Piscinibacter gummiphilus: one gene and its partner. The protein of the gene in region 1 interacts with the protein of each later gene in a pairwise test. Links are inferred from orthologs where the notes say so. Each region holds a gene or a part of one and is shown in the gene's direction. Other genes may lie near its edges.

Evidence for each region. The genes of interacting proteins can lie anywhere in the genome.
Region 2: the proteins of A4W93_RS02240 (region 1) and bioB interact in binary tests that used the Escherichia coli proteins (3 or more experiments, as listed by UniProt). The link is inferred for Piscinibacter gummiphilus from one-to-one orthologs.

The regions. Positions count from the first base shown.
Region 1 is NZ_CP015118.1:514,799-520,367, reverse strand. What follows is about bases 1,015-3,903. They hold A4W93_RS02240 (class II glutamine amidotransferase), read left to right. Parts: upstream 1,015-2,025; coding sequence 2,026-2,781; downstream 2,782-3,903. Other genes in these bases: aceB (malate synthase A), read right to left, coding at 2,829-3,903; A4W93_RS02245 (NAD(P)/FAD-dependent oxidoreductase), read left to right, coding at 1,015-2,018. In the rest of the region: A4W93_RS02250 (DHA2 family efflux MFS transporter permease subunit), read left to right, coding at 1-795; more of A4W93_RS02245, read left to right, coding at 792-1,014; more of aceB, read right to left, coding at 3,904-4,409; A4W93_RS02230 (LysR family transcriptional regulator), read left to right, coding at 4,556-5,470; A4W93_RS02225 (hypothetical protein), read right to left, coding at 5,553-5,569.
Region 2 is NZ_CP015118.1:1,736,898-1,741,117, reverse strand. Bases 1-2,880 are described here. They hold bioB (biotin synthase BioB), read left to right. Parts: upstream 1-882; coding sequence 883-1,878; downstream 1,879-2,880. Other genes in these bases: panC (pantoate--beta-alanine ligase), read left to right, coding at 2,711-2,880; panB (3-methyl-2-oxobutanoate hydroxymethyltransferase), read left to right, coding at 1,875-2,699; A4W93_RS07850 (segregation and condensation protein A), read left to right, coding at 1-815. In the rest of the region: more of panC, read left to right, coding at 2,881-3,544; A4W93_RS07830 (hypothetical protein), read right to left, coding at 3,551-4,220. UniProt on the Escherichia coli protein: Catalyzes the conversion of dethiobiotin (DTB) to biotin by the insertion of a sulfur atom into dethiobiotin via a radical-based mechanism.

The DNA.
Region 1 (5,569 bases):
CTGCTGCTCACCGCCGCGGTGCTGTGCCTGCTGAACGGCCTCGTGCACCTGCACGACCAGGCCCATGCGCTCGCCATCGGTCTGCTGCTGGCGTCGGCCGTCGCCACGTTCGGCTTCATCACGCGCCAGCGCCGTGCCGCCCACCCGATGATGCAGCTGAGCCTGTTCGGCAACCACACGTTCTCGTGGGGCGGGGTCGTGGCCTTCATCTACGGCATGGCGCTGTTCGGGTCCACGTACCTCGTGCCGGTGTTCATGCAGCTCGCGCTGAAGCTGCCGCCGTCGCAGGCCGGCGCCGTGCTGCTGCCCGCGGGCATCGCGCTCGCGGTCACCATCCCCGTGGCCGGCCGCCTGGCCGACCGGCTGGCCTTCCACCGCACGCTGTCGGCCGGGGTGCTGCTGCTCGCGGTGTCGTTCTGGCTGATGCTGTCGGTGGGGCTGACCACCGCGCTCGGGATCATCACGCTGTGGGCCATCGTCGGACGCATCGGCCTCGGGCTCGTGCTGCCCTCGCTGAACCTCGGCGCGGTGCGTTCACTGCCGATGGCGCTGCTGCCCTACGGCGCGAGCGGCATCAACTTCCTGCGGCAGCTGGGGGGTGCCGTGGGCGTGAGCGTGGTGGGCATCGTGCTGCAGTGGCGCCTGGTCGTGCACGCCGCCGATCCGGTGCGGGCCTTCCACGAGACCTTTTTCCTGCTGGGCGCCATCTGTGCCGCGGCGGTGGTCGCCGCGTGGCGGATGAAACCGGAAGAGGCCGACAAACCCGCCGGTCCCGGCGACAATCCGGGGCCATGAACCTCTCCATCGAGCACCTCCCACCCTCCTGCGACGTCCTGGTCGTGGGCGCAGGACCGGCCGGCAGCGCCACCGCCATCCAGCTGGCCCGGGGCGGCCTCGACGTCGTGCTGGTCGACCAGCACACGTTCCCGCGCGACAAGGTGTGCGGCGACGCGCTGATCCCCGACGCCCACACCGCGCTCAAGCGCCTGGGCATGCTGCGCGCCGTGATGGCCCGCGCGCACCGGGTCGCCCACGTGGGCTGCGTGGCGCCGCGGGGCGGCCGGGTGGACGTGCCGGGCACCCTCGCGGTGCTGCCGCGCCGCGAACTCGACGACCTGCTGTGCCGTGCCGCAGTGCTGTCGGGCGCCCGCATGATCGCGCCGGCGCGGTTCGTCGAACCGCTCCTCGAATCGGAACGCATCGTGGGCGCGCGGCTGCGCGGCGCGCAGGCGGTGCGCGACGTGCGTGCGCGCTGGGTCGTGCTCGCCACCGGGGCGGTGCCGCAGGCCCTGCTCGCCGCGGGCGTCTGCGAGCGCCAGCTGCCGAGCGGCGTCGCGCTGCGCGGGTACGTTCGCAACCCCGCCATGACGGGCCGCATCGACGCGCTCGACATCGTGTGGCACCGCGGGCTGCGGCCGGGCTACGGCTGGATCTTCCCGTGCGGCGACGGGCTCTTCAACATCGGCGTCGGCATCGCCCACAGCCACCGCCAGCTGCAGGACGGTGGCAAGCGCAAGAAGGACGACGCCAACCTCCGCGAGATCTTCGACACCTTCAAGAGGATCTACGGCCCCGCCCGCGACCTGATGACCGGCGGCACGATGGAAGGCGAACTCAAGGGCGCCCCGCTGCGCTGCACGCTCGAAGGCGCCGCGTGGTCGAAGCCCGGGCTGCTCGTGACCGGCGAGGCCGTGGGCAGCACCTACTCGTTCACGGGCGAAGGCATCGGCAAGGCCATGGAAACCGGCATGCTGTGCGCCGAGGCGATCCTCGGCGGCGGCGACGACGAGATGACCCGCAGCGACTACGAGAACGGCCTGCGCCGGCTGAAGCCACGCTTCGACCTCTACGAACGTGCCAACCAGGTGAACGCGCACCCCTGGCTCGCCGACCTGCTCGTGTGGCGGGCCCGCCGCAGCCCGCGCATCCTCGAACGCATGAGCGGCGTGCTGGAGGAAACCAGCAACCCGGGCAACCTCGTCAGCGTGCGCGGCGTGGCCCGGCTCTTCACGAGGTGACGCGCCCATGTGCCAGCTGCTCGGCATGAACGCCAACACGGCCACCGACCTGGTGTTCAGCTTCACCGGGTTCGCGCGGCGGGCCGAGGAACACAAGGACGGCTTCGGCATCGCCTTCTTCGAGGGGGCCGGCGTGCGCCTGTTCGTCGACGCGCAGAGCGCGAGCACATCACCGGTGGCGCAGATGGTGCGCAGCTACCCCATCCGCAGCAGCCACATCGTGGCGCACATCCGCAAGGCCACGCAGGGCGCCGTGCTGCTCGAGAACACGCACCCGTTCGTGCGCGAGCTGTGGGGCCGCTACTGGGTGTTCGCCCACAACGGCAACCTCGTCGACTTCCACCCGCGCCTGCACGCGGCCTTCCGCCCGGTGGGCTCCACCGACAGCGAGCGCGCGTTCTGCTGGCTGATGCAGGAACTCGCGAAGGCGCACGCGAGCGTGCCGTCGGTGGCCGAACTCACCACCACGCTCGCCGAACTCGCGCCCATCGCCGCAAGACACGGCACCTTCAACTTCATGCTGAGCAACGGGCAGGCGCTCTGGGCGCACTGCTCCACCCACCTGCACTACGTCGAGCGCCAGCACCCGTTCGGCCGCGCGAAGCTGCAGGACGAGGACATGAGCATCGACTTCGCCACGGTGACCACGCCCGACGACCGCGTCGCCATCGTCGTCACCGAACCGCTCACGCAGGACGAGCCGTGGACGGCGATGAAGCCGGGCGAGCTCAAGGTGTTCGTGGACGGCAAGGCGGTCCGGTAGTGAAAACGGCGCCCCGCGGGGCGCCGTTTTCGTTCAGCAGGTCTCGATCAGATCTCTTCGTAGAGCGGCAGCGTCAGGAATTCCTCGAACGCGTCCTGCGTGCTCATCGTGGTGAAGATCTCGGCGGCACGGTCGAACTTGCCCTCGAAGCCACCGGCCTTGATCTTGGCGAGTTCTTCCGGCACCAGCGAACGCACGAGGTCGGCCGTGACCTTGCGGCCGTCTTCCAGCACACCCTTCGGCGAGCGGATCCACTGCCACACCTGCGAGCGGCTGATCTCGGCCGTGGCCGCGTCTTCCATCAGGTTGTGGATCGGCACGCAGCCGTTGCCGGCCAGCCAGGCGCCGAGGTAGTGAATGCCCACGTTGATGTTCATGCGCAGGCCGAACTCGGTGATGGGCGTTTCCGGCTGGAAGTTCGTCAGGTCGGCGGCGGTGACCGACACGTCCGGACGCTGCTTGTCGAACTGGTTCGGGCGGTCGCCCAGCACGGCCACGAATTCCTTCATCGCCGGCTCGACCAGGCCCGGGTGGGCCACCCAGCCGCCGTCGTAGCCGTCGGTGGCGTCACGCTTCTTGTCCGCGATGATGCCCGCCATGGCGACGGCGTTCTTCTCGGGGTCGTTCTTGATCGGGATCAGTGCGCTCATGCCGCCCATCGCGGGGGCGCCGCGCTTGTGGCAGGTCTGCAGCAGCAGCAGCGCGTAGGCGCGCATGAACGGCGAGGTCATCGTGACCTTGGCGCGGTCGGCGAGGCAGAAGTCGCGGTCGACCTTGAACTTCTTGATGCAGCTGAAGATGTAGTCCCAGCGGCCGGCGTTCAGGCCGGCGCTGTGCTCGCGCAGCTCGTACAGGATCTCGTCCATCTCGAAGGCCGCGTTGATCGTCTCGATCAGCACGGTGGCCTTGACGGTGCCCTGGGGCAGGCCGATCTCCTTCTGGGCTGCGACGAAGATGTCGTTCCACAGGCGTGCCTCGAGGTGGCTTTCCATCTTCGGCAGGTAGAAGAACGGGCCGGCGCCGCGGGCGATCTGCTCCTTGGCGTTGTGGAAGAGGAACAGCGCGAAGTCGAAGATGCCGCCGCTCACGCGCTGGCCGTCGATGGTCACGTGCTTCTCGTCGAGGTGCCAGCCGCGCGGGCGCACCTGCAGCGTGGCGATCTTGTCGTTGAGCTTGTAGGTCTTGCCGTTCTGCTCGAGGGTCAGCGTGCGGCGGATGGCCTGGCCCAGGTTGATCTGGCCCTGGATCTGGTTCGTCCACAGCGGGGAGTTGCTGTCCTCGAAGTCGGTCATGTAGCTGTCCGCGCCCGAGTTGAACGCGTTGATGACCATCTTCGCGTCGACGGGGCCGGTGATCTCCACGCGGCGGCAGTGCAGCGCCTGCGGGATCGGGGCCACCTTCCAGTCGCCGTTGCGGATGTGGGCGGTCTCGGCCAGGAAGTCGAGCTTCGCGCCGCCGTCCAGCTCCTTGACCCGCTCGACCCGCTTCGCGAGCAGCGCCTGGCGCGTGGGCTCGAACTGGCGGTGCAGCTTCGCGACCAGCTCCAGGGCCGGCAGCGTCAGGATGGATTCGAAGCCGGGCAGGATCGGGGCGTTGATCTGCATGCCTTGGGGCAGGGAGAGGCTCATGGTGCGGTCTTTCTGCGAAGGTGGGAGAGACGGGACGGAACGGGCGCTGCGGCGCAGCATTCCATGACTCTATTCGAGACGCGCACTTTCATTAAGCGCTTGAAAAGTCTTTGATTTGTGACTTTCATGAATATAGTGGAGGGGCCATGGACAAGTTCAAGCAGTTGGAATCGTTCGTTTCGGTGGCCGCCCGGGGCAGCCTGACCGCCGCGGCGCAGGCCGAGGGGGTGGCGCCGGCGGTCATGGGGCGCCGCATCGACGCGCTCGAGGAACGCCTCGGCGTGAAACTGTTCGTGCGCACCACCCGGCGCATCAGCCTGACCCACGAGGGCAGCGCCTTCCTCGAAAGCTGCCAGCGGCTGCTGGCCGACCTGGCCAGCGCGGAGTCGGGCGTCAGCGCCGGCGGCGTGCGGGCCAGCGGCCACCTGCGGGTCACGGCCCCGGCCGGCTTCGGGCGGCGGCACGTGGCACCGCTCGTGCCCCGCTACCTGGCGGCGCACCCGGAGGTGAAGGTGTCGCTGAACCTGAGCGACCGGGTGGTCGACATCGTCCACGAGGGCGTGGACTGCGCCGTGCGCGTGGGCGACCTGCCCGACAGCAGCCTCGTGAGCGTGCGGCTCGCCGACAACCGCCGGCTGTGCGTGGCGTCACCGGCGTACCTGGAGCGCATGGGGGCGCCGGCCCACCCGGACGAACTGGCCCGGCACGAATGCCTGACGCTCTCCAGCGACGCCAGCCAGACCCGCGGCTGGGCCTTCTCGATCGACGGCGCGGTGACCCACCTGCGCCTGAACGGCCGCCTCGACTGCAGCGACGGCCAGGTGCTGCACGACTGGTGCCTCGCGGGGCTCGGGCTCGCGTGGCGGTCGACGTGGGAAGTGCAGAACGACCTGCGGCACGGGCGCCTGGTCAGCGTGCTGGACGACTTCGCGGCGCCGCCGAACGGCGTCTATGCGGTGTTCCCGCATGCGAAGCACATGCCGCTGCGAGTGCGGCTGTGGATCGACTTTCTCAAGCAGACCTACAGCGACGAGCACTACTGGCGGCCGCCGGAGTCCTGAAGGGTGTCATCCCGACGAACGTCGGGATCCACTGCCCGCAGTGGGCCCCGGCGTCCGCCGGGGCGACCCCGTGGCATGGGTGTCAGGCACCCGCGTCGG
Region 2 (4,220 bases), 1.2 Mb from region 1 along the record:
CGCCCGACGACACGATCTCGCCCAGCGTGGTCGACCACGTCGCCGTGGCCCGCCTGTACGGCGAGCCGCTGTTCGCGATGCCGACCGACCTGTACATCCCGCCGGATGCGCTGGAGGTGTTCCTGGAGGCGTTCGAGGGCCCGCTCGACCTGCTGCTGTACCTGATCCGCAAGCAGAACTTCAACATCCTCGACATCCCCCTCGCCAACGTCACGGCGCAGTACCTCGCGTACGTCGACCAGATCCGCAAGACCAACCTGGAACTGGCGAGCGAGTACCTGCTGATGGCGGCGATGCTGATCGAGATCAAGTCGCGCATGCTGCTGCCGCCGAAGAAGGCGGCCGAGGGCGAGGAAGCCGAAGACCCCCGGGCCGAACTCGTGCGCCGCCTGCTCGAGTACGAGCAGATGAAGCTCGCGGCCGCGCGCATCGACGCGCTGCCCGTGGTCGGGCGCGACTTCCTGCGGGCGCAGATCCACGTCGAGCAGTCGCTCGTCACCCGCTTCCCCGACGTCGACGCCGACGAGCTGCGCGCCGCCTGGCTCGACATCCTCAAGCGCGCGAAGCTCAACCAGCACCACACCATCAGCCGCGAGGAGCTGAGCGTGCGCGAGCACATGACCATCGTGCTCAAGCGCCTTCAGGGCCGCCGCTTCGCCACCTTCGAGGACCTGTTCGACGTCACCCGCGGCCCGCAGGTGCTCGTGGTCACCTTCATCGCGATGCTCGAACTTTCACGCGAGCACCTGCTCGAAGTGACACAGGCCGAGGCATTCGCTCCCATCTACGTGCGGCTGGCCTACCAGCCCGCCTAAGACGATCATCCCCGCACCGCCAGGGCTTCGTTAGACTGCGCGGTCACACCGTCCAGAGGTTCGAGACATGCAAGAAACCGCCGTTCGCATCCACCCCCGCGCCGCCGCGCAACCCGCAGCAACGCAAGCCGCCGAACGCTGGTCGGTCGAAGCCATCGAGGCCCTGTTCGACCTGCCGTTCCCCGAACTGATGTTCCGCGCCCAGACGGTGCACCGCGAGAACTTCGACCCCACCAACGTGCAGCTGTCCACGCTGCTGTCGATCAAGACCGGCGGCTGCCCGGAAGACTGCTCGTACTGCCCGCAGGCCGCCCGCTACGACACCGGCGTCGAGGCCAGCAAGCTGATGGGCGCCGAGGCCGTGCTCGACGCGGCCCGCGCCGCCCAGGCCGCCGGCGCCACGCGCTTCTGCATGGGGGCCGCCTGGCGCAGCCCGAAGGACCGCGACGTCGAGAAGGTCGCCGAACTGATCTCCGCCGTGAAGAACCTCGGCCTCGAGACCTGCGCCACGCTGGGCATGCTCGACGAGGGCCATGCCGAGCAGCTGCGCGACGCCGGCCTCGACTACTACAACCACAACATCGACACCGCGCCGGACAAGTACACCGACATCATCGGCACGCGCCAGTTCGAGGACCGCCTCGACACGCTCAACAAGGTGCGCACCGCCGGCGTGAAGGTCTGCAGCGGCGGCATCGTGGGCCTCGGCGAGACGCGCACGCAGCGCGCCGGCCTGATCGCCGCGCTGGCCAACCTCGACCCGTACCCCGAGTCGGTGCCCATCAACAACCTCGTGCAGGTCGAAGGCACGCCGCTGCACGGCACGGTCAAGCTCGACCCGCTGGAATTCGTGCGCACCATCGCCGTGGCCCGCATCACGATGCCGAAGTCGCGCGTGCGCCTGTCGGCCGGCCGCCAGGAACTGGGCGAAGCCATCCAGGCCATGTGTTTCATGGCCGGCGCCAACTCCATCTTCTACGGCGACAAGCTGCTGACCACCGGCAACCCGGCCTTCACCGCCGACCGCAACCTGCTCGACAAACTCGGGATGACCACGTCATGAGCGGCACCACCACGGCCCCGTCGCGCAAGCCCGTCACACTGCACCGCCTGCGCGAGATGCAGGCGGCCGGCGAACCCATCGCGATGCTCACCTGCTACGACGCGAGCTTCGCGCGCGTGCTCGACCACGCGGGCGTCGACTGCATCCTGATCGGTGATTCGCTGGGCATGGTGGTGCAGGGCCAGACCACCACGCTGCCCGTCACGCTGGACGAGATGGCGTACCACACGCGCATCGTCGCCGGCGCCAACCGCACGGCGTGGGTCATCGGCGACCTGCCGTTCGGCTCGTACCAGGAGTCGCCCAGCCAGGCCATGCGCAGCGCCACCGCGCTGATGCAGGCCGGTGCGCACATGGTCAAGCTCGAAGGCGGCGGCTGGACGGCCGACACCGTGCGCTTCCTCGTCGACCGCGGCGTGCCCGTGTGCGCCCACCTGGGCCTCACGCCGCAGACCGTGCACGCGCTGGGCGGCTACCGCATCCAGGGCAAGGGCGACGACGCCGTGGCCACGCTCGTGCGCCACGCGAAGGAACTGTCGGACGCGGGCGCGGCCATGTGCGTGCTCGAGCTCGTCACCGCGGCCGCCGCGCGCGAAGTCACGAAAAACGTGTCCATGGCCACCATCGGCATCGGCGGTGGCGTCGAGTGCTCGGGCCAGGTGCTCGTGCTGCACGACATGCTGGGCGTGACCCAGGGCAAGCTGCCGCGCTTCGTGCGCAACTTCATGGAAGGGTCGTCGTCCATCTCCGAGGCCGTGTCCACCTACGTGGCCGACGTGAAGGCCCGCCGCTTCCCCGACAACACGCTCCACGCGTACTGACCTCCCCGCGCATGCAGATCCTCCACACCATCGACGCGCTGCGCGCGGCCCTGCCGGGCCCCGGCGCCTGCGCGTTCGTGCCGACGATGGGCAACCTGCACGAAGGCCACCTCGCCCTCGTGCGCCAGGCCCGCACGCACGGCCTGCCGGTCGTCGTCAGCATCTTCGTGAACCGCCTGCAGTTCGCGCCCCACGAGGACTTCGACACCTACCCGCGCACGCTGGAGCGCGACGCCGACCTGCTGCGCGGCGCCGGCGCGAGCTTCGTGTTCGCGCCGCAGGAATCCGAGCTGTACCCGCAGCCGCAGACCTTCAAGGTCCACCCCGACCCCGCGATCGCCGACATCCTCGAGGGCCACTTCCGCCCCGGGTTCTTCACCGGCGTGTGCACGGTCGTGATGAAGCTGTTCCAGTGCGTGCAGCCGCGCGTGGCCGTGTTCGGCAAGAAGGACTACCAGCAGCTCGCCGTGATCCGGCAGATGGCGCGGCAGTTCGCGCTGCCCATCACGGTGGAAGGCATCGACACGTCGCGCGCCGACGACGGCCTCGCGCTGTCGTCCCGCAACGGCTACCTGAGCCCCGAGCAGCGCCAGCAGGCCGTGGCCCTGTCGCAGGCCCTGCGCCAGATCGCGAATCGCGTGCGCCTCGACCCGTCGTCGCTGCACGTGGCGGAAGCCGAAGGCGCCGCAACGCTCATGGCCCAGGGCTGGGCGCCCGACTACCTCACGGTGCGCCGCCGCGACGACCTGCTGCCGCCGGACGCCGGCGACCTCGCCGGGCCGCTGGTGGTGCTGGGCGCAGCACGCCTGGGCACCACCCGGCTGATCGACAACCTCGAGTTCTGAGGCAAGTCAGAGCGGCACTCGACGGCTGACGCGGCCCGCGTCGCGGGCCTCGGGGTCGGCGAACAACAGCAGTTCACTGCCGACCTCGCGGCCGATCGGGAAGGACCACAGCTCGTCCGCGCCGGGCAGTTCGGTCCACTGGCGGCCGGTGACGGCATCCACCAGCAGCGCGCCGCGCTGCACGCCGCGCGAGAAGGGCTCGGTCCAGTCCTGCAGCGGATGCTCGTCCGGCACGAAGGGGGTGAGGTGGATGCGCTCGCCGCACCAGGCGCCCGGACCATCCAGGGGCAGCAGCCCCGTGGCATCGCGAGGGCCGTCGACCGGCCGGCCGTCCACCCACAGGTCGCTGCCGTCCCCGCCGTCGGGCCTCCATTCCAGGGCCTGGCGCCGCCCCTCGGGGCTGACGGTGAAACACAGCGTGCCCGCACCGGAGCCGTCATCCTCGGCGCCGTAGCTGCCGGTGTGGAACCGGTCCCTGGGGCGTTTCAGCAGCCCGAGCACCACGAAGTCGTCGACGGTCAGCCGCGCCAGCACCTCGGCGAGCCGGGCGAAACGAGCGTGGCGGTCCGCCGGGCCCGGGCCCAGGCCGTGCAGATGCCAGGCCTCGCGGGCATCGGGACCCGAGAGGCCGTCGGGTTCGATGCGGGCAGGCGCCTTGCGGCTGAAGGAGAAGAGG